DNA from 3 places in the Chelatococcus sp. HY11 genome. Region 1 is predicted to be linked to each of the others. Evidence: predicted binding sites of a transcription regulator. Region 1 holds the regulator's gene; each other region holds the start of a gene.
The links. Region 1 encodes PhoB, which activates phosphate uptake and scavenging genes when phosphate is short. Its sites were predicted from a motif close to TGTCATNNANCTGTCAT; they were not measured.
Positions count from the first base shown of each region.

Region 2: a site for PhoB is predicted at 4,947-4,963, ahead of KIO74_RS01960 (UDP-2,3-diacylglucosamine diphosphatase). Genes of this name have one in related genera too.
Region 3: a site for PhoB is predicted at 2,147-2,163, ahead of KIO74_RS17425 (YdcH family protein). Genes of this name have one in related genera too.

Region 1 covers NZ_JAHBRX010000001.1:2,715,004-2,722,012, forward strand. The annotation lists gene pstS (phosphate ABC transporter substrate-binding protein PstS) at 59-1,108, shown strand; gene pstC (phosphate ABC transporter permease subunit PstC) at 1,390-2,385, shown strand; gene pstA (phosphate ABC transporter permease PstA) at 2,391-3,248, shown strand; gene pstB (phosphate ABC transporter ATP-binding protein PstB) at 3,245-4,024, shown strand; gene phoU (phosphate signaling complex protein PhoU) at 4,057-4,776, shown strand; gene phoB (phosphate regulon transcriptional regulator PhoB) at 4,834-5,535, shown strand; gene KIO74_RS12455 (GcrA family cell cycle regulator) at 5,661-6,200, opposite strand; gene KIO74_RS12460 (aspartate aminotransferase family protein) at 6,698-7,009, shown strand, end outside.
Region 2 covers NZ_JAHBRX010000001.1:387,658-394,666, reverse strand. The annotation lists gene KIO74_RS01980 (ABC transporter permease) at 1-796, opposite strand, end outside; gene dgcA (N-acetyl-D-Glu racemase DgcA) at 998-1,978, shown strand; gene KIO74_RS01970 (hypothetical protein) at 2,087-2,956, shown strand; gene KIO74_RS01965 (glycosyltransferase family 4 protein) at 3,038-4,081, opposite strand; gene KIO74_RS01960 (UDP-2,3-diacylglucosamine diphosphatase) at 4,081-4,854, opposite strand; gene KIO74_RS01955 (DMT family transporter) at 5,191-6,162, shown strand; gene thiE (thiamine phosphate synthase) at 6,424-7,009, shown strand, end outside.
Region 3 covers NZ_JAHBRX010000001.1:3,833,126-3,840,134, forward strand. The annotation lists gene KIO74_RS17415 (NAD(P)(+) transhydrogenase (Re/Si-specific) subunit beta) at 1-477, shown strand, start outside; gene KIO74_RS17420 (alpha/beta hydrolase) at 565-1,590, shown strand; gene KIO74_RS17425 (YdcH family protein) at 1,926-2,117, opposite strand; tRNA gene KIO74_RS17430 (tRNA-Glu) at 2,282-2,357, shown strand; gene KIO74_RS17435 (IclR family transcriptional regulator) at 2,929-3,654, shown strand; gene KIO74_RS17440 (hypothetical protein) at 3,651-5,381, shown strand; gene KIO74_RS17445 (hypothetical protein) at 5,378-6,130, shown strand; gene KIO74_RS17450 (membrane dipeptidase) at 6,134-7,009, shown strand, end outside.

The sequences.
Region 1 (7,009 bases):
TTCAGATCAGTCCGCGAATGCGGTGCAAAGGCTACGTTCGCCAATTGGGAGACCTCTCGTGAAACTGTCTTCACTCATTGCCGTGGCAGGACTTGCCGTTGCGGCTTTCGCAACGCCTGCGGCTGCCCTCGACATCTCCGGCGCCGGCGCCAGCTTCCCTTACCCCGTCTATGCCAAGTGGGCCGAAGCCTTCAAGAAGGAAACCGGCAACGGCATCAACTACCAGTCCATCGGTTCCGGCGGCGGCATCAAGCAGATTAAGGCCAAGACCGTTACCTTCGGTGCGACCGACGCGCCGCTCGGCGGCGCTGAGCTCGAGAAGGACGGCCTGGTCCAGTTCCCGATGGTCATGGGCGGCATCGTTCCGGTCGTGAACATCGATGGTGTGAAGCCCGGCGAGCTCGTCCTCGACGGTGACACGCTCGCCAAGATCTTCATGGGCGAGATCAGCAACTGGAACGACCCGGCGATCAAGAAGCTGAACGCCAGTCTCAACCTGCCGTCGCAGGGCATCGCCGTCGTCCGCCGTTCGGACGGTTCGGGCACGACCTTCAACTTCACCGACTATCTCTCGAAGGTCAGCGCGGATTGGAAGTCCAAGGTCGGTTCAGCCACCGCCGTCGAATGGCCGGTCGGCATCGGTGCCAAGGGCAACGAAGGTGTGGCCAACAACGTCAGCCAGACCAAGGGCTCCATCGGCTACGTCGAGTATGCCTACGCCAAGCAGAACAAGCTCTCGCACACCAAGCTCGTCAACAAGGACGGCAAGGTTGTCGAGCCGGTCACCAAGACCTTCCAGGCTGCCGCCTCCAACGCCGACTGGAACAGCGTCCCCGGCTTCGCCGTGGTGCTGACGAACGAGCCGGGCGCTGACTCCTGGCCGATCACCGCCGCCACCTTCATCCTGGTGCACAAGGTTCCGGCGAACGCCGAGCACGCTGCCGAGGCGCTGCGCTTCTTCGATTGGGCCTATGCCAAGGGCGGCGCGCTCGCCGAGGAGCTCGACTACATCCCGATGCCCGCCAATGTCGTCTCCACGGTCAAGGCCAAGTGGGCCTCTGACATCAAGAACGCCAACGGCAAACCGCTTTACACCGTGTCGAACTAAAATCCTGAACGACATCAGGCGGGCCTCGAGCCCGCCTGATTGCTCTCGGGTGCCCAGCCGCTGCCGGCGATGACAGTCCGGCAACCGGGCAAGGCGCACCAGAGCCGGCCTTCCCTAAGGTTCTGTCGAGACTTTCGGCTTGTCTCCGGACCGTCCACGCGATTACGGCGCTGCTCGCCTCTCAAGGCTGGCGCACACTGCTCGACCTCGCCTAATGTCCGCTTGCGCGACAAGGACGAGGGCAGCCGAATTCCATGACAACCACGCAAAGGCAACGGGCTATGGCAGACTTGGCGCTGCAGAATAGCGGGTTATCATCGAGCGCTTCCGTCGACCGGAGCCGCGTTCTGACCCGCTTCAAAATTGGCGACGCGACCTTCAAATACATCACGCTGGGATCGGCCGTTACCGTTCTCATCATCCTCGGCGGGGTGATCGTCGCGCTCATCGAGGGTTCCATGCCGGCCTTCGAGGCCTTCGGCATCGGCTTCCTCTGGGGCCAGTCGTGGAACCCCGTGACGGAAAGATTCGGCGCGCTCGCGCCGGTCTACGGCACGATCGTGACCTCACTCATCGCCATGCTGATCGCCATTCCGATCGGCATCGGCACGGCGATCTTCCTCACCGAGATCTGCCCGCCCTGGCTGCGCCGGCCCATCGGCACCGCCATCGAGCTCCTCGCGGGCATTCCCAGCATCATCTACGGCATCTGGGGCCTGTTCGTCTTCGCACCCTTCCTGCAGAGCACGGTACAGCCCTTTCTTATCTCGTTGTTCGGGCCGATCCCGATCCTCTCCTCGGTCTTCGCCGGCCCGCCCTACGGTATCGGCACGCTGACCGCCGGCCTGATCCTGGCGATCATGGTGCTGCCCTTCGTGGCCTCGATCTCGCGCGACGTGTTCGAGACGGTTCCCTCGGTGCTCAAGGAAGCAGCCTACGGCCTCGGCTGCACGCGCTGGGAAGTCGTGCGCAGCGTCATCATCCCCTACACCCGCGTCGGCATCATCGGCGGCGTCATGCTCGGCCTTGGCCGCGCGCTGGGTGAGACGATGGCAGTGACCTTCGTCATCGGCAACGCCCATCGCATCTCCGCCTCGATCCTGCAGCCCGGAACGACAATCTCGGCGACCATCGCCAACGAATTCACCGAGGCGGTGGGTGACGTCTACACGTCCTCGCTCGTCGCGCTCGGCCTCATCCTCTTCGTCATCACCTTCTTCGTTCTCGCTGCAGCGCGCCTGATGCTGATGCGGATCGAGAAGCGCACCGGGGGTTGATCGTCATGGACGTTGCAAAAAACCCCGCGGCCTACGCCAAACGCAAGCGCGCAAGTGCGATCGCCATGGGCCTGTGCGTCGCCGCGGCCGCCATCGGCCTCGGCTGGCTGGTACTGATCCTCGGCACGCTCCTGTGGGAAGGCTTCGGCGGGCTGTCCGTCGCGGTCTTCACGGAAAACACGCCACCGCCAGGCAGCCAGGGCGGTCTGATCAACGCCATCGTCGGCAGCTTGATCATGACCTTCCTCGGCACGCTGTTCGGCACGCCGCTCGGCATCCTCGCCGGCACCTACATGGCCGAGTACGGACGCTACGCAAAGCTGTCGATGGTGATCCGCTTCATCAACGACATTCTGCTCAGCGCGCCATCTATCGTCATCGGCCTCTTCGTCTACGAGATCATGGTGGCGCGCATGGGCCACTTCTCCGCCTGGGCCGGCGGCGTGGCGCTGGGCATCATCGTGGTTCCGGTCGTCGTGCGCACCACGGAAGACATGCTCAACCTCGTGCCTAACCAGCTGCGTGAAGCGGCCTCCGCGCTCGGCCTGCCCCGCCACGTGGTGATCCGCAAGATCGCCTATCGCGCCGCCAAGGCCGGCATGGTGACGGGCGTGCTGCTCGCCGTGGCGCGCATCAGCGGCGAGACCGCGCCGCTTCTCTTCACGGCGCTCAACAACCAGTTCTGGAGCACGGATCTGAACGGTCCGATGGCGAGTCTTCCCTCCGTCATCTTCCAGTTCGCGCTCAGCCCCTACAAGGACTGGCAGGCACTCGCCTGGGTCGGCGCCCTCATCATCACCTTCGCTGTTCTCGCCCTCAGCATCACGGCACGGACGCTCTCTTCGCCGGGGAAACAAAGATGACGACTGCTACGGAAAAGCCCCAATCCGAGAAGGTCTCGGTCAAGAACCTCAAGTTCTTCTACGGTGACTCTCTCGCGCTGAAGGGCATCAACCTGCCTCTCTACGAGAATATCGTCACCGCCTTCATCGGCCCGTCCGGCTGCGGCAAGTCTACCCTGCTGCGTGTCCTCAACCGGATGTACGACCTCTACCCGAAGCAGCGCGCCGAGGGTGAAGTTCTGCTGGACGGCGAGAATGTCCTCTCGCCCAAGCAGGATCTCAACCTGCTCCGCGCCAAGGTCGGCATGGTCTTCCAGAAGCCGACCCCGTTTCCGATGTCGATCTATGACAACATCGCCTTCGGCGTGCGCCTTTACGAGAGCCTCTCGAAGAGCGAACTCAACGACCGCGTGGAATCGGCGCTCCGCCGGGCCGCGCTGTGGGACGAGGTGAAGGACAAGCTCGACGCCAGCGGCCTCAGCCTCTCGGGCGGCCAGCAACAGCGCCTGTGTATCGCCCGCACCGTCGCCGTGAAGCCGGAAGTCATCCTGCTCGACGAGCCATGCTCGGCGCTCGATCCTATCTCGACCGCCAAGATCGAAGAGCTGATCGACGAGCTGAAGCGCGACTATACCATCGCGATCGTGACGCATAGCATGCAGCAGGCTGCGCGCGTCTCTCAGTATACGGCCTTCATGTATCTCGGCGACCTCATCGAGTTCGACGATACCTCGAAGATCTTCACCGCGCCGCAAGACAAGCGCACGCAAGACTACATCACCGGCCGGTTTGGCTGATCCCGGTGGCCAAAGCTAGAGGACCTGAGGCAATGCCTGAACATATCGTCTCATCCTTCGACGAGGATCTCGACGAACTGCGGACCAGGATCGTCGAGATGGGCGGCGTCGCCGAGAAGATGCTCGCCGACTCCACGCTGGCACTGGTCAAGCGCGACAGCGCGCTTGCCCAGTCAGTCATCTCCGCCGACGCCCGTCTCGACGGGCTGCAGCGCGATGTCGAAGAGCTCGCCGTGCTCACCATCGCGCGGCGCCAGCCCATGGCGGTCGACCTGCGCGAACTGGTCTCGGTCATCCGCGTGGCGGCCGATCTCGAGCGCATCGGCGACCTCGCCAAGAACACGAGCAAGCGCGTCGTCGCCATCAGCGGCGAGGCACAGCCGCAGAAGCTCGTGATCGGCGTGCAGCACATGAGCGATCTCGTGCAGGAGCAGCTCAAGGACGTGCTCGATGCCTATGTGCAGCGGGATGACGCGCAGGCGCTCGACGTTTGGCAGCGTGATGACCGCATCGACGCGCTGTACACGTCGATCTTCCGTGAGCTGCTCACCTATATGATGGAAGATCCGCGCAACATCACGTTCTGCACGCACCTTCTGTTCCTCGCCAAGAACATTGAGCGCATCGGCGACCACACCACCAATATCGCCGAGACGGTTCATTATCTGGCGACAGGCGTCACGCTGTCCGTGGACCGCCCGAAGGGCGATACCTCAAGCTTCACCAAGGCACCAACAGATCCCAGCAACTGATCCCACTGATCCTGTGAACCGGGGGGCCAGGACAACAGTGGAACCATAGGACTTTCGATGGGACCACGTATTCTGATCGTCGAGGACGAGGAGCCGCTGACGCTGCTCCTCCGTTACAACCTCGAGGCCGAGGGCTATACCGTCGACAGCGTCGCCCGTGGCGATGAGGCTGAAATCCGGCTGCGCGAGGCGGTGCCGGATCTCGTGTTGCTGGACTGGATGCTGCCGGGACTTTCCGGCATCGAGCTGTGCCGGCGCATCCGTGCGCGCGAGGAGACCGAGCGGCTGCCGATCATCATGTTGACGGCACGCGGCGAGGAGACCGAGCGTGTGCGGGGTCTCGCCACCGGTGCCGACGACTACATCGTCAAGCCCTTCTCGGTGCCGGAGCTGTTGGCGCGCGTCCGCGCCCTGCTGCGGCGCGCCAAGCCTGGACAGGTCGCGGCGCAGCTCGTCGCCGGTGACATTGAACTTGATCGAGAAACCCATCGGGTCAAGCGCGGCGGCCGGGAACTGCATCTCGGACCGACGGAATTCAAGCTGCTCGAGTTCCTGATGCAGAGCCCAGGTCGTGTCTTCACCCGCGAGCAGCTTCTCGACCGGGTCTGGGGCCACGACGTGTATATCGACGAGCGGACCGTCGACGTGCATGTGGGGCGCTTGCGCAAGGCCATCAACCGCATGCGCCGGCCCGATCCGATCCGCACGGTGCGCGGTGCCGGCTATTCCTTCGACGAGACCTTCGCCAAGGCTGGCTGAAGCCGGTCGATCACAGTCCCGTCGTCTCACTCCCAAAAAAGGCCGCCACGATCGCGTCGTGGCGGCCTTCTTCAGGACCCCTATATTTGCCGGCTATCCGCGGTTGCCCGGGCAGCGGCTTCAGATCAAGCCCGCTTGCGATCCCGCCTGCGGTCGGCGACAGGCTGATAGGCAATGCGCGCGTGGTGCGAACAATAGGGCATACCGAGTTCCGAACGCGCCCCGCAGAAGCGGAACTCCGGCGTCGTCGGATCGCCCATGGGCCATCGGCACATGGATTCACGGAGTTCCATGATGGTGACCCTCTCCGACATGGGGATCACCACGTCCTCGCGGGGCTGAGGCAGGCGCACAAGCACCGGGGCGGCCTCGGCGACAGGCTGGGGAGCGAGCGCCGCATTGGTCCGCATCGGGCCCGACGTGGTGGCGGCCGGGGCCGGAGCCGTGACACCGGGCTGCCGGACCGGCTTGCGCGGACGTGGCGCCGAACTGGCGGTGCTCTTCGCGCGCCCGGACAGGCCGAGGCGGTGCACCTTGCCGATGACGGCGTTGCGGGTGATGCCGCCCAGTTCGGCGGCGATCTGACTGGCGCTGAGGCCATCAGACCAGAGCTTGCGCAAGAGCTCTACGCGCTCATCGCTCCAAGATTGGCTCGGGTCGGTCATCGCCTTCTCCGTCAGCGGTTGCAGTGCGCGGAATCCCTTATTTTTCGCGGCCAGCCCGACAGGAGCCAAACCCCGTTGCATGTTGACAACGAACGCGAATGATAAGTTCCGCTACACGAGATGTCGTAGTCGTTGAAGGCGAAACTACAATATGCCCGGACTCGGGGGCAAGAGTCCCCCCGCCACACCTGCCGTTTTCCCCAAGAACCTCGTGTGAGGGCTCAAGGCGAAAAGCGTCTTCCGTTCCGGCACATATCAATTTCTGCAGATGGGAGACGGGGCGCTTTCCTCCCCGGTCGCTAGCCGGCGTCCGGGGCCTGCCGGGCGTTGATGAAAGTGATCACAGTCTTTGAATTGACATGGAAAACATGACCTTTAGAATTGGTGGAGTGCCGCCCCTCCGTGGGCGGCACTTTGATTTTCCGAGACGCGGGTCCGATATCAGTGGTGTCTGCCCCGTGGTTTCTGGAAACTTTTCTCTTGCGGAGGTTGAAATCGTGATTTCGCCGTTGCTGCCGACTTATGCGCGTCCCGACATCGAATTCGAAAAGGGAGAGGGCGTATGGCTCATCACGCGACAAGGCGAACGATATCTCGACCTCGGCGCCGGCATCGCCGTGAACGCGCTTGGCCATGCCCATCCGCATCTCGTGGAGGCCTTGACCGAACAGGCGTCCAAGGTCTGGCACACGTCGAACCTCTACCGTATCCCGGGTGGTGAGAGGCTGGCGCAACGGCTCGTCGACGCGACCTTCGCCGACACGGTCTTCTTCACGAATTCCGGTGCCGAGGCCCTGGAATGCGCGATC
Region 2 (7,009 bases), 2.3 Mb from region 1:
CGAGAACCCGCGGGATGATCAAAACCTCGATGGGATCGAGGCCCATCACGCGCAAGGCATCCACCTCCTCGCGCATTTTCATCGAGCCGATTTCCGCCGTGAAGGCGCTGCCCGAGCGGCCGGCCACCATGATCGACGTGAGCAGCACGCCGAGTTCGCGCAGCACCAGAATGCCGACCAGGTCCACCACGAAGGTGACTGCGCCGAAGCGTTGCAGCTGGAAAATGCCCTGCTGGGCAATGATGCAACCCACAAGAAAGGAAATAAGCGCGATGATCGGCACGCCCCTGAAGGCCACCTGCTCGAGCTGATTGACAAGGGACGTCAAGCGGAAGCGCTTCGGGTTCGCGAAAACCCGCGCGAGCCCGGCCGTCGTTTCGCCAAGAAAACTGATGCCGCGCGCCATGTCCCGCCCGGCATTGACGACAGCCTCGCCGACTTCCGCCAGAAAGTCGACGAGCCTGGACTTCCGACGTTTTGTTAATTCATTGCCGCTACGGTAGGCGATCTCATTGAGGAGAATGCTCTGCTCAGGACGCGCGCCTACGAAATCGGCGTGCAAGCCGCGATCGCCTAGCTCATGGCGCGTGCGATCGAGCACCCAGGCACCGAGCGTATCGAGGCGCTGGATCCCTGAAATGTCGAGGATGACGCGCCCCGCACCCTGACTTGCGTCAAGCAGGGTCTGCGCCTCTTTCTCGACAGCGGCCGCGTAAGGTGCCGTCCAAAGCCCGGAGAGGGTCGCCCTAATTTCGCTACCAGCCTCTTCGGTCGCGGCGGTGGGTCCTGCGTTCATGCACCTGTCTTGCCAGCTGACGTCCACACCCGGCGGACGTCGCGATTCCCGTATACGGCACTGCAATCACCGATACCGGCGATACCCGTCGATGTCGAGCAAACCCATGCCGTACCGTTGGAATAAGTGATAAAGCTGCATCGTTGCAACATCACGGCGAAAGCCGCGCCTGTCATATCCGGATCCACCAGAAGGCCTGTCATGTCGCGCCGTCTTACCGTCGCCATCGAACGCTTCCCCATTGCGGGGAAATTTGTCATCTCACGCGGCGCCCGCACGGAAGCGGTCGTCGTGACGGCGACAATCAGCGACGGGGACCATAGCGGACGTGGAGAATGCGTGCCCTACGCCCGCTACGGAGAGAGCGTCGACGGCGTCGCGGCCACCATCGAAAGCCAGCGCGCCGCCATTGAGAACGGCCTCGACCGTCAAGGCCTTGGCGAAACGCTGCCGGCAGGCGCCGCGCGCAATGCGCTGGACTGCGCCCTGTGGGACCTCGAGGCCAAGATGACCGGGGTTCCGGCCCATGTGCTCGCGGGGATCACGCGCGTTCCTCGCGCCACGACGGCCTACACCATCAGCCTGGACACACCGCAGGCCATGGGCGAAGCCGCCGCGCGCAGCGGGCGGCCTATCCTCAAGATCAAGCTTGGCGGCGTCGGAGACCCCGCGCGCATCGCTGCCGTCCGGACGGCGGCGCCTGACGCGGTCGTCATCGCCGATGCCAATGAGGCTTGGACACCCGAGACGCTGGCCGAGAACCTCGCGGCTTGCCGGCGTGCTGACGTCGCGCTGGTCGAGCAGCCCCTGCCGGCGGGCGAGGATCACCATCTCGCCGCCCATCGCGGCATCATCCCGCTCGGCGCCGACGAAAGCCTGCACACGCGGGACGACCTCGCACGACTGGCGGGGTTCTATGACGTCCTCAACGTCAAGCTCGACAAGACAGGGGGGCTGACAGAGGCGCTGGCCCTCGTCGCCGAGGCCGAGGCCAGGGGCTTCGGAATCATGGTGGGCTGCATGGTCGGCACCTCCCTTGCCATGGCCCCCGCCATGCTCCTCACGCCAAAGGCACGTTTCGTCGATCTCGACGGCCCGCTCCTCCTCGCCGAGGATCGGGCGTGCGGCCTTCTCTATGAAGGCAGCGTCGTCAGCCCTCCGACGCGGGAACTCTGGGGGTGAGGAAAAATCCGGTTCCGCCCTCACCGTAAAAGGATCCTTTACGCTGACGCCCGTATCGTCGGGTCGAATGAGCCTGCATGCCTGCTGGCCCAACGACCTGAGCACCATATGCTGACATCCGAAGCCAGTCCCATCGAGTCGTCGCCGACCTACGATGCAATCGCCCGGGCGCTCACCGAGACCGAGCGTGGACGCTGGTTTCTGGCGGAGTATGTGCGCCGCCAGCGCCATGCCGATCTCCAGTCCCTGATCGACGCGTTGAGCCGCCTTCAGGGCAGCAGTCGCCGCGCTGACCATGCGGATACAAGGGACGACGATCGTGACCGGCAGCGCTTCCGCCTCGTTCAGATCCAGCGTCTGATCGAGCGCACGCGTATCGAGATCGCGCTTGCGCCGGGAAGCCAGCCCGCGCTCGACCGGGAGGCTAGCGAAGACCCGTTCACGGCTTTGGCGCGCGCGCAGGACAAGACCACGGCCGCCGTCATCGATGCCGCCGAGCTGATTCAGGAAATGGCCTGGAGCAAGACGTCGGCCGGAAAGTCGCACGACGATATCGCCAATAGCGCGGTGCGGGATCGCCTGACGAGCCTCTACGCCGTCGCCGCGAACAGCATGGCGATCAGCGAACGCTTCCGCCTGCTGGCGCGTCTGATGGACCAGATCGAGCAGCGGCTGTCGAAAGCCGTCGAGGCCTGTGACGCCGGGCCGGTGCCCGAGGCTGCCGCACTCCGAGAGCCAGCCATCGCGCCGGACCTGCCACAGACGGTGCGGCTCGTCGTCAATAACGCGGAACAGGCCGCCAGCCAGCAGACAGTCATGCACAACACCGCCAGCATTCGCGAACAATTGGAAGCGCTTGTGGCGCGGCAGGCGTCCGCACTGCAGAGGGGATCTCGCAAGCCCATTCGCTCTCCCGGTGATATTCTGGCCGGCCTCACGACCATGAGCGCCTCGGAAAAGCTTCGCCGGTTCACTTAAAGCATTTCCGAGCGGAGCGGGCAGCCGCTCGCGAAGACGATGCTCGGAAATGAAGGACCTGGAACCAGGCGCCGGGCCGCTTCAGGACGCGATGGCGAAGGCCCCGTCACCGCCGCCTGTTGCGGCGCCATGCGCCAGGCGGATGTTGTCAAGGAATTGGCGCGCGCTGGCCTGCCAGGTGAAGGTGAGACCATAGGCCCGGCAGCGCGCGCCGGGGATCTCCAGCGCCGCGAGGGCAGCCTTTCCGAGATCATGGTCCAGCACGCCGCATTGCGATGGGCCGATGACATCGATCGGCCCCGCGACCGGAAGGGCCGCCACCGGCAGTCCGCTCGCCAGCGCCTCCAGAAGCACGATGCCGAAGGTATCCGTCGCGCTGGGGAACACGAAGACATCCGCGACCGAATAGACCTCCGCGAGCGCCTTGCCCGTGAGGCTTCCGAGGAAGCGTGTTTCAGGATAGGTCGCCTGCAAGGCGGGCCGGGCCGGGCCATCCCCGACCACCACCTTTGTTCCTGGCAGGTCGAGCTTCAGAAAGGCCTCGATGTTCTTGTCGACGGCAACGCGGCCGACATACAAGAAGACCGGCCCCGCGAAAGGCCGTGGAGCATCGGGACGGGGCCGGAACAGCGATGCGTCGACACCACGCGACCAACGCATCAGCGGGCCAAAGCCCCTGGCGGCGAGTTCCCGCTCGATCGTACCCGTGCTGACCATGATGCCGGCGCCGGCGTTGTGAAAACGCCGGAGCGCGGCATAGCTCCAATCCGTCGGCACCGGCAGGCGCGCCGCGAGATATTCGGGGAAGCGTGTGTGATAGCTCGTCGTGAAGGACTGGCCTTCTCTCAGACAGGCGCGTCGCGCGGCGAGCCCGATTGGCCCCTCTGTCGCGATATGCACGAAGTCAGGCTTGAACGCGGCCATCTTGCGCCTGACCGAAGAGGCAAAGGTGATCGCCAGCCTGATCTCCGGATAGCTCGGCATCGGCCAGGTCCGAAACATGTCGGGCGTGAGGAACACGATCTCCGCGCCGAGTTCAGGCGCCTCCCGCGCCACATTCTCCAACGAGCGCACGACGCCGTTGATTTGCGGGTGCCAGGCATCCGTGGCGACGAGCACGCGCATCAGGCAGCCACCTCCTGGAGGGGAACGACAGCGTTCGGCTCCCGCGAGCGTCCCCAGTGCACGATCTCGAAACGGCCATCGTAGTGCTCGACCAGCGCCGTGCAGGATTCCACCCAGTCACCGGTATTGATGTAGCGGACGCCGTAGTCGTCGTGCATCGTGGCGTGGTGTATATGGCCGCAGATAACGCCGTCGGCCTCATGGCGGCGCGCCTCCGAGGCGAGCAACTCCTCGAAGCGACCGATGTAGTTCACCGCGTTCTTCACCTTGAGCTTTGCCCAGGAGGACAGCGACCAGTAGGTCAGGCCGAGGCGGCGGCGCGCGACGTTGAGATAGGTGTTCACGAAGAGAGCGAAGCCATAGGCGCGGTCGCCAAAGAAAGCGAGCCAGCGGGCGTGGCGCACCACCATGTCAAATTGATCGCCATGCGTCACAAGATATCGGCTGCCATCGGCGGCCTCATGGATCGCATATTCCATGATCAACACGCCGCCGAAGTTAGATCCAACGTAATCACGAAGAAATTCGTCATGATTACCTGGAATATAAATGATCTGGCAGCCCTTGCGTGCCTTGCGAAGCATCTTTTGGACAACGTCGTTGTGCGCCTGCGGCCAGTACCACTTCTGCCTCAGCCGCCAGCCGTCGACCATGTCGCCGACCAGGTAGATCGTATCGGCGTCGTGGAACCGCAGGAAATCAAGCAAAAGATCCGCCTGGCATCCCTTGGTACCGAGATGCACATCAGAAATGAACAGGGCTTTCGTTCGCACCACGTCGTTCCGCAAGGCTCCGGCCTTCCGCGTCAGCTTGCTCGGAGCACGGCGCACATCCGGCCGTGCGGGCTATCAAAAACCTGATTCCGATTGCAGTTTCGTGACGCAGGCTCGCGTTGGGGCCTAGACACGGGAAATCCCGCCTCGTCCAGATGATGGCAAGATTATGACTTAATATTGGCAATGTTAACAAGGATAAACCATATTTCTTCTTGCAATCACAGTAGATCGATTAATTTCCTCTTAAAAGTAACTTGAGGAAATACACACCGTCGCGCCGGACGCATAGCTGACCTGCTGCTTTCGATATTGGCTCGAAATGGGTTGCCCAGTATGAAGGCAGCAGCTGCACTAATCTGGTCCCCCGCCGTGAACCCCCTCCTAGGTATATCGCTCAAGGTCGTATCAGCTCTGTTTTTCACGCTGATGGCCGCGGGCATCAAAACTGTCGGTCAGGATTTCCCGACCGGCCAGATCGTCTTTTTCCGTTCGTTCTTCACGATCCTGCCGCTTCTGGTGTGGCTCGGCTTCCGCCGCGAGATCGTGGCATCGATGCGAACGAAGAACATTGGCGGTCACGTCAAGCGCGGGCTGATCGGCGGTTGCGGCATGTTTTTGGGCTTTGCGGCTCTCGCCAAGCTGCCGCTTTCTGATGCAATCGCCATCGGCTATATCGCACCCCTGCTGGTGGTCGTCCTGGCGGCGATCTTCCTCAGGGAGAAGGTGCAGGCTTATCGCTGGCTCGCGGTCTTCATCGGCTTCATCGGCGTTCTGGTGATGTTGACCCCGCATGTCGCTTCGAGCGCGCTGATGTCCGGAGCGGCTTCCCCGGCCATTACCATCGGCCTTATGTTCGCCCTCTTCGCCGCGCTCTGCAACGCCAGCACGACCATCGAGGTGCGCAAGCTCGTCAACACCGAGCGCACCGGCTCCATCGTGTTCTATTTTGTGGTTCTGATGAGCACGCTCGGACTAGCCACGATCGTGCTCGGCAACTGGGTCATGCCTTCGCCGCGTGAATTCGCCCTGTTCGTCGGCATCGGCGTCATGGGGGGCATTGGCCAGATCCTGCTCACCATGAGCTACAAGCATGCCGATACGTCGCTGATCGCGCCCTTCGAATACACCACGATGATCTGGGCCTGCCTTATCGGCTGGTTCCTCTTCGAGGAATTGCCCGTTCCCGCGGTCGTCTTTGGATCGGGCATCATCATCGCCTCTGGCGTGTTCCTGGTGTGGCGTCAGCATCATCACAGCTACGCCGAGCGCGCGGCGCGCAAGGCCGGCCCCACCCATACCGTTTGAGCTGACCTCCTCGCTCAACCGACTTGAGGCCGCGACGGGGCATCCATCGCGGCCTTTTTTCATGCCCGCCATCGATCCGTCCACGGTCCACCGCCGACCGGAATCGGGCGCGACGAGCCCCCGCACCACCCGCGACGGCTTGCCGAAGTGCCATCTTCTTGCCAAGGCGCCATCTTCTTGCCATGACCGCCCATTGCGATCCTCCCCGTCGGGGATTACCTCGCAGGAACGACGTGGGCACCGGCAGCAATGAGGGTAGTGATGCCACAAGTTGACCTTCGCGTTTACGCGATCCTCGATCCCAAGCGCACGAAGGATCGCTCCTTGCCGGAACTCGCCCGAGCGGCCGTGAATGGTGGCGCCACCCTGCTGCAGTACCGGGACAAGGACGGTGAAACCCGCCGTCTCGTGGAGACCGCCCGCGCCATCCGCGCCGCGGTTGCGGGTTCCGGCGTACCGCTTCTGATCAACGACCGTATCGATGTCGCGCTCGCGGCGGAGGCCGAGGGTGTTCATGTCGGCCAGACCGATATGGCGGTTGCGGATGCGCGACGCCTCCTCGGCCCCGAAGCGATCATCGGTCTGACGCTCAAGACCGAAGCGGATGCGCGCGGGATGGAGGGGCAGCCACTCGACTACGGCTGTATCGGCGGCGTATTCGAGACCTTCAGCAAGGCCAATCCTGAATTGCCGCTTGGCGCGCGCGGCTTCGCGAAAGTCGCGGCGGTCGCTCGCGCCGCGGCTCCGGACAAGCCGGTCGGCGCCATCGCCGGCATCGACGTGTCCAACGCCGCCGCGGTCATCGCCGCTGGCGCTGACGGCGTCGCGATGATATCCGCGCTGTTCA
Region 3 (7,009 bases), 1.1 Mb from region 1:
AACGCCGCCAAAGTCATCATCGTGCCGGGTTACGGCATGGCGGTGGCGCAGGCCCAGCATGCGCTGCGTGAAATGGCCGACAAGCTCAAGGAAGAGGGCGTCGAGGTCAAATATGCGATCCACCCGGTCGCTGGCCGCATGCCCGGCCATATGAACGTGCTTCTGGCCGAGGCCAACGTGCCCTATGACGAGGTCTTCGAGCTGGAGGACATCAATTCGGAATTCGCGCAGGCCGATGTCGCCTTTGTCATCGGCGCGAATGACGTGACCAATCCGGCCGCCAAGACCGATCCCGCCTCGCCGATCTTCGGCATGCCGATCCTTGACGTCGAGAAGGCCAAGACGGTCCTCTTCATCAAGCGCGGCATGGGTTCCGGCTACGCGGGCGTGGAGAACGAGCTGTTCTTCAAGGACAACACCATGATGCTGTTTGGTGATGCCAAGAAGATGGTGGAGAATATCCTCAAGTCGCTGTGACCGTCCGAGCTCCGCCGGACCGGGGACCGCAGCAGTGTTTCCGGTCCTGCCTTGACGGGGCCATGGTCGATACGGAAGGGAGGCCGCTTGTCGGACGCTCAGCATCCACCGGTGATGCCGCCTTCGCCGCCTCCCAATCTCCCGCCGCCACCGCCGGAGGGCTCTTTCCCCGGCCTGCCGCAGCGCCCGCCGGACGCGCCGCCGCGTGTCCGCCGCAACTGGCGGCGTCTTGTGGCGCTCGTCATCGGCGCGATCGCGCTGGCCTATCTCGCGGCGGTCGGCGCCCTCTACAGCCAGCAGCGGCATTATCTCTTCCCGCTTGATCCGGCGCGGACGGATCCGGTGGTCGCGGGTATCCCCGGGCTGGCTGAGACGACCATCAGCACCGAGGACGGTGAAACTCTGGTCGCCTGGGTTCTGCCTCCTCAGGAGGGCAAGCCCGTCCTTCTTTATTTCCATGGGCAAAGCGGCAATCTCGCGCGTCCCGGCCGGCTCGACCGCTACAAGGCCTTGAGCGAGGATGGCGAGGGCCTGTTCATCGTCAGCTACCGCGGCTATGGCGGCTCTACGGGCAGCCCGTCCGAGGAAGGACTGCGGGCGGACGCGCGCGCCGCATACAAAGCCGCCGCTGAACGGTTCGGCGCCGAGCGCCTGGTTGCCTATGGCGAATCACTCGGCACCGGCGTCGCCGTGGGTCTCGCGGCGGAAGTCCCGCTCAAGGGTGTCATTCTGGAATCGCCCTACACCTCGACCGCCGAGGTCGGCGCGGCGCGCTACCCCTGGGCGCCGGTCAAGCTCCTGATGCGCGACCCGTTCCGGTCGGATGAGCTGATCGGCAAGATACGCGCCCCGCTCCTCATCCTGCACGGGCTCCAGGACCACATCATCCCCTACGCGCAAGGCGTTGCGCTGTTCAACCTGGCGCCGGGGCCGAAGCGGCTGGTCTCGTTTGTGGGCGGGGGACATGTGGACCTGCCGGACCACGGCTCCATCCCCCAGATAACCATGTTCCTGCGGGATATCGACGGCGCGACGCCGCTGCCGGAGGCACAGACTCGCGTTGTCAGGGAAATCCTGGACGCGCCGGAGCCGGCGCCTCAGGGCCAGAAGTAACATTCCGGGCGCCGAGCGCGGCTCTTTGTGGAAACCAGGGGATAAGGCTTCGCGGCGGCAGGCCTGTCCGTGGGTGTCCCCCATAGGCGAGGACGAATCGAATCTCACTCGCTGGGGCAGTGGCTTTCCGAATGCGGGCAGGGCGCGTGCGGGCGGGATGACGACCGCCTCACAATAAAAGAGCACCGGCTGGTATGTCCGGTGCCCGAAATATGGAGGAGGGGGAGGCCTCCTCTGACCGGAGCCATCATCCCATCTGCGCGCAAAGCTGCGGCGCGGGACATGACGGCTCGGAAGCGAAGCTAATTAAGGATTTCCTAATGTTAAGGACATTCCTAATGTAAGGACTTGGACGCCATGCCATGCTGCAATTGCTCTAGCTCGTCCTTGAGCTGGAGTTTTTTGCGTTTGAGCTCGGCCACCTTGAGTGTGCTGGCATTAGACGGGCTCGCGAGTGTCGATTGTATCTCCTCCTCGAGGGCCTGATGCCGCCTCTTGAGCTCCATGATATGGGCCTGCAAAGACATCGGACTATCTCCTCTCCTTAAGAGCAGTGACGACAGCAGTGTGACACAACGGACAGCGGCTGTGGAGCCTCGGGTCTCGCACATTGCGAAATCTTTGTGACGCTTCTTGGCGTGCAGCCCCTTGAATAGTGCGCTGATGCCCTATATAGGGACGGTCACTGAACGCTCCCTTCGTCTAGCGGTCTAGGACGTCGCCCTCTCACGGCGAAAACAGGGGTTCGATTCCCCTAGGGAGCGCCAGTATTTCAAGGGTTTAGCGGGTGACGCTCGACGACCCCTCCCTCTTCCTCTTCTCCCCATTTTTGTGATGCCGGCGCCGTTTTCGGCCGTTCGCCATGATGCGAACTTTTGATACGGGCTCACGGAAATTTTTTTACACCGGCAGAGGCTGCACGCGATCGCGGCGCCCGATCGACATGCCGATCGCGGCCTTTCCTTGGGCGAGATAGATTTCGCCGGGTTCCAGTGTCTAGTTGTTTTCATATATAAATTCGCGATAATCCCGAAGTTTGCGAATTAATCCTGTATTATTTTCTATTTCAAATTTATTTATTTAGACTTAAACATAGCATTTGAAATGTTATAAACTTGAATATTTTATTCATTATTTATTTTGAAGGTTTCTCTGAATTTTATAATGATCATAATTGAAGTTCGTGCATTTATGGCCTGATCATTACTGCATGGCTCCGCGCCGGATGTTCACTGACAATGCAGTTCTTGACCTGGATCAAATTCTGCGCTGATATAGTTCTATGTAAAGCATATGTCTTCTATTAGAAGACAAACAGAAGCGCGATCAAAGTCACCCATGGCAGTTCGTTCTCTCTCCACGGTTTTGAAAACGCTTGCCGTTCTTGATGCGGCGGGGCGGTCCGATCGTCCCTTGCGGCTTGTCGATTTCTGTCGCGCGACAGGAGAGGCGAGGGGCGCGGTCTATCAGCGGCTGGTGACCCTGATCGAGGCGGGATGGATCGAAGCGACCGACGAGGGCACCTATCGATTGTCGTTGCGCATCGTGCCCTATGCCAACCGCGCGCTCGACCAGGCGAGCCTTGGGACGCGGCTCGCGGATGTGCTGCAGCAGATCGTCGTTGATACCGGCGAAACCGCTTCGCTCGCGGTGCTCGAGGATGGCGAGGCCGTCATCGTCCAGCGCGTGGAATCGAAGGGCATCCTGCGGTCCGACCTGCGGGTCGGCAAGCGTCTGGAACTGGCGCGCACGGCGCTTGGGCGTGCCCTCGCCGCCTATGCGCAGCCAGAGATTCTGGCGCATCTCGCCGAGCTCGGGGTGGATCTTCCTCCCGAGGAGGTGATGCGTGAGGTGCGCGAGCAGGGCTACTCCGTGTCCGTTCTCTCAGGCCCGCGCACGGTCTCGGCTGTGGCGAGCCCGATCTTCGACAGCCGCGGCCACTGCATCGGCGCCATTTCGGTGTCCGGGCCGACGGCTGGTTTCGACAAGGACAAATGCGCGCGCGCGGCCGTCGCGGCCGCCGAACGCGCCAATTCACGCTTGATGGGAATGGCTGCCGAATGATGGCTCTAGACACACGCCCGGCCGACCCGGCGTTCGACATCGCTGCCTTGATGCGCGCGCCAGCGCGCATCATGCGGCCGGAAAAGCTGGCGGCGTTCCAGCCGTCGCGATTGAGCGCCTCCCGCGCGCTGATGAGCCAGGCCGTGCGGCAGAAGTGGTCTATCCATCGCCGGCGCTTCGACATCGATGCTACCGGCCGCGGCGTCGCCGACTATCGTATCGACATCGGCGGCTGGCGCTTCTCCTTCCCGGTCTATTCCTTCGCGCCCTCGAAGGAGGGGCGGACGGGCCGAATCATCGGCCGCGCCTGGGACATGATGGGCGCGCTCGTCGAGGGCGACATGTCCGCCGAGGATTTCGAGACCACGGGACGGGAGCTTCCCAAGCTCTATGAGGGCCGCGCGACACCCGGCACGCTGATCTGGTGCCGCTCGAACCGCAGCGGCCGTTTCTTCAACACGGCGCAGCAAGCTCTTGCGCAAGGCCGCCAGCCGGATGTCGCGGCCCTCGCGCAGAGCTGCTACCTCATGCGCAACACCGGCCTCGACGGCAACGGCACCTTTGGCACCAAGACCTTCCTGACTTACGAGAAGGACCACCCGCTGCGTTGGTCACTCTCCGCCCAGATGCTGTGCGCCTACATGATGCGGGTCTTTGCGCAGGATCTCGTGCATCACCTCGCGCGTCTCGCCAATCCGGCGGCGCCCGAGCTGGCGCCGGAGCTTCGCCGCTTCCTCGGTGTGGGCAACGGCTCGGCGCTGGGGCTGATGCTGTTCGTCAACAACCACCCCCGGCTGATCGATCGCTGGATCGGCATCCGCGAGACGGCGCTGGCCCATGCCAAGAGCGTGGCCCTCTCGCCCGACGGCCGGGAACTCGCCCTGCTGCTCGGTCTCATCGACAAGGCGATCGTCTTCCGCCAGCAAGACCGTGCGGAATATGAGGCGTTGACGGCGAGCGAGGTCATCGCCGAGGACCTCGTCGTGGTCCGCGACGCCCTTTGCCGTCTCCAGGCGCGCGTCGGGGCCGGCGAAGTCCTGCCCGAGCGGCCGTTGTGCGATCTCTGCGAGGGGCTTGAAGGCCGCATCGCTCCCGAAGCGCTGGAAACGCTTCATTCCATCCTGATCGAGCTGGTGCCCGATGTCGCCAACAGCTTGGCCGCGACGCTCGTGCTCGACGAGGAACTGACCGGGCGGCCGGAGATGCCTGTCAGCCGGCTGCTGGAGATCGTGCGCGAGGAATATGCCTGGGCCTTCGCGCTGGGTCTCACCTCCGAGGCCTCGTCCCGCTACGTCTGGTACAAGTCCGCGACGGCGGAAGAGCCGCGCCGTGGGCCACGCAGCGAGGCGGAGGACGCGGTGAACCTCGGGCTCGACCTTGCCCGCTTCATTGTGCGGCTGGAGGCGGATCTCGCACGGCAGGACCCTCGCCTCAGCACCGCGCGCTTCCTCATGGCCCATCCCCAGCACCGGGCCATCGTCACGCGTGTCCAGGCGCTCGCCGGCTCGCTCTATCATTCGCCTTACGCCGACATCATGAGCGAGGATTTCGTTCCCGCCCATATCACGCGGCTGCTCAATGTCGGCCTGCACGGCATCGACAAGACCCGCGACTTCCTCAACCGCAACCTGCGCGGCGTTCTCTATCACGGCGCGCCGCTGCCTGAGGATCTTCGCGCCGGCACGGCTGATGATCTCTGGTTCTATCCTTCGGAGCCCGTATTGTGAGTTCAGCGAACGCACCCTCCACACCGATGCGCGCCAGCCTGCGGGAAAGCCGCATGGTCCTGGAGCGCCTCATGCAGGTCGTCCGTATCGACGAAGGCTTGGTCCCCTCGCTGCGCGACTGTGCCCTCTATTCGGCCGCCCTCGGGCTCGGCGGCTTTCCGGTCGTATCGGCCCAGCTGGAACTGCTGCGCGGCGCGGCCCCCGCCGCTATCAGGCTGGTGAGCGAGGCGCCCTTGACGATCGACGGCGCCGGCCAGCACGCCTGGGTGGTGGCGGAGGCCGTCGTCGACCTTCTTGTCGCCGAAGCGCGTGCCGCGGCAGCGCCGGGCCCGGAGACGGCGGAGGCGCGCGTCCTCAATGTGGCGGAGCCGGGCGAACTCGGGATTGTGGCGGCTATCGCTCGCAAGCACGGGTTCACGACCGAACTCAGCCATGGCGAAGGAGAGGCCGGTATCCGTATCGTCCTGCGGCCCGCATCGGCCGACGAGCTGGATCCGCTGCAGCGCATCCGGCTTGAGGGACTGCCGGTTGCCCAGGACCTCTGGTGGCGGCTCTTCCATCGCGCCAATGAGGCTCTTGCCGCTGATACGGTGGAGTCGCGGCGTCATGCCGGGCCCATCCGGGTCGAGGAGGATGGACGCATCGTTGGCCGTCAGGACGACGACGAGACGGATTTCAGCCTGCTTGTCGGTCCAGCCGTCTCACCGCACACGCCTTCAGCCACGCCCATCGCCAAGCAAGGGGCCTGAACCATGCTCATCGACGCGTTGCAATGCGGAAATTTCGACCGGGACGTGTTCGAGGAACTGAAGGCGGGCGGCTTCACCTGCGTCACGCCCACCCTCGGTTTCTGGGAGGGCACGCTCGAATCCCTCGATGAGCTCGGCCGCTGGCGCGACCGGGAGCGGGAATATCCCGATCTCATCAAGATCGTGCGCAAGGCCGACGACATCCGCGCCGCCGAACGCGAGGGCAAGGTCGGCGTCCTGCTCGGCTACCAGAACACCAACCTGCTCGAGGACCGGATCGCCTATGTCGAGCTGTTCGCCGATCTCGGCGTGCGTGTTCTCCAGCTCACCTACAACAACCAGAACGAACTCGGCGGCAGCTGCTACGAGGAGCAAGACAGCGGGCTTGCTCGCTTCGGCCGGGAGGTCGTGCGCGAGATGAACCGCACCGGCATCGTCATTGATTGCTCGCATGTGGGCGACAAGACAACCCTCGACGCCATCGAATACTCGCAGAAGCCGGTAGCGATCACCCATGCCAATGCCGATTCATTGTTTCCGCACAAGCGGAACAAGACGGATCCGGTCCTGAAGGCCTTGTCGCAGACAGGCGGCGTCATCGGTTGCGCTGCCTATCGCAATATCACGCCCGCCGATGCCTGCGTCACCGTGGATGCCTGGTGCGAGATGGTGGCGCGCACCGTCGAGATCGCCGGCATCGACCATGTCGGCCTCGGCACCGACTACAGCCACAAGACAGGCCCGAACCATCTGGACTGGATGCGCAAGGGCCGCTGGACGCGCGGTGTGCAGTATGGCGCGGGTTCGGCCGCCGTCCCGGGCAAGGTCGCGAAGCCGGACTGGCTCGTCAATATCGGCTCGTTGAACAGCGTCGAGGGC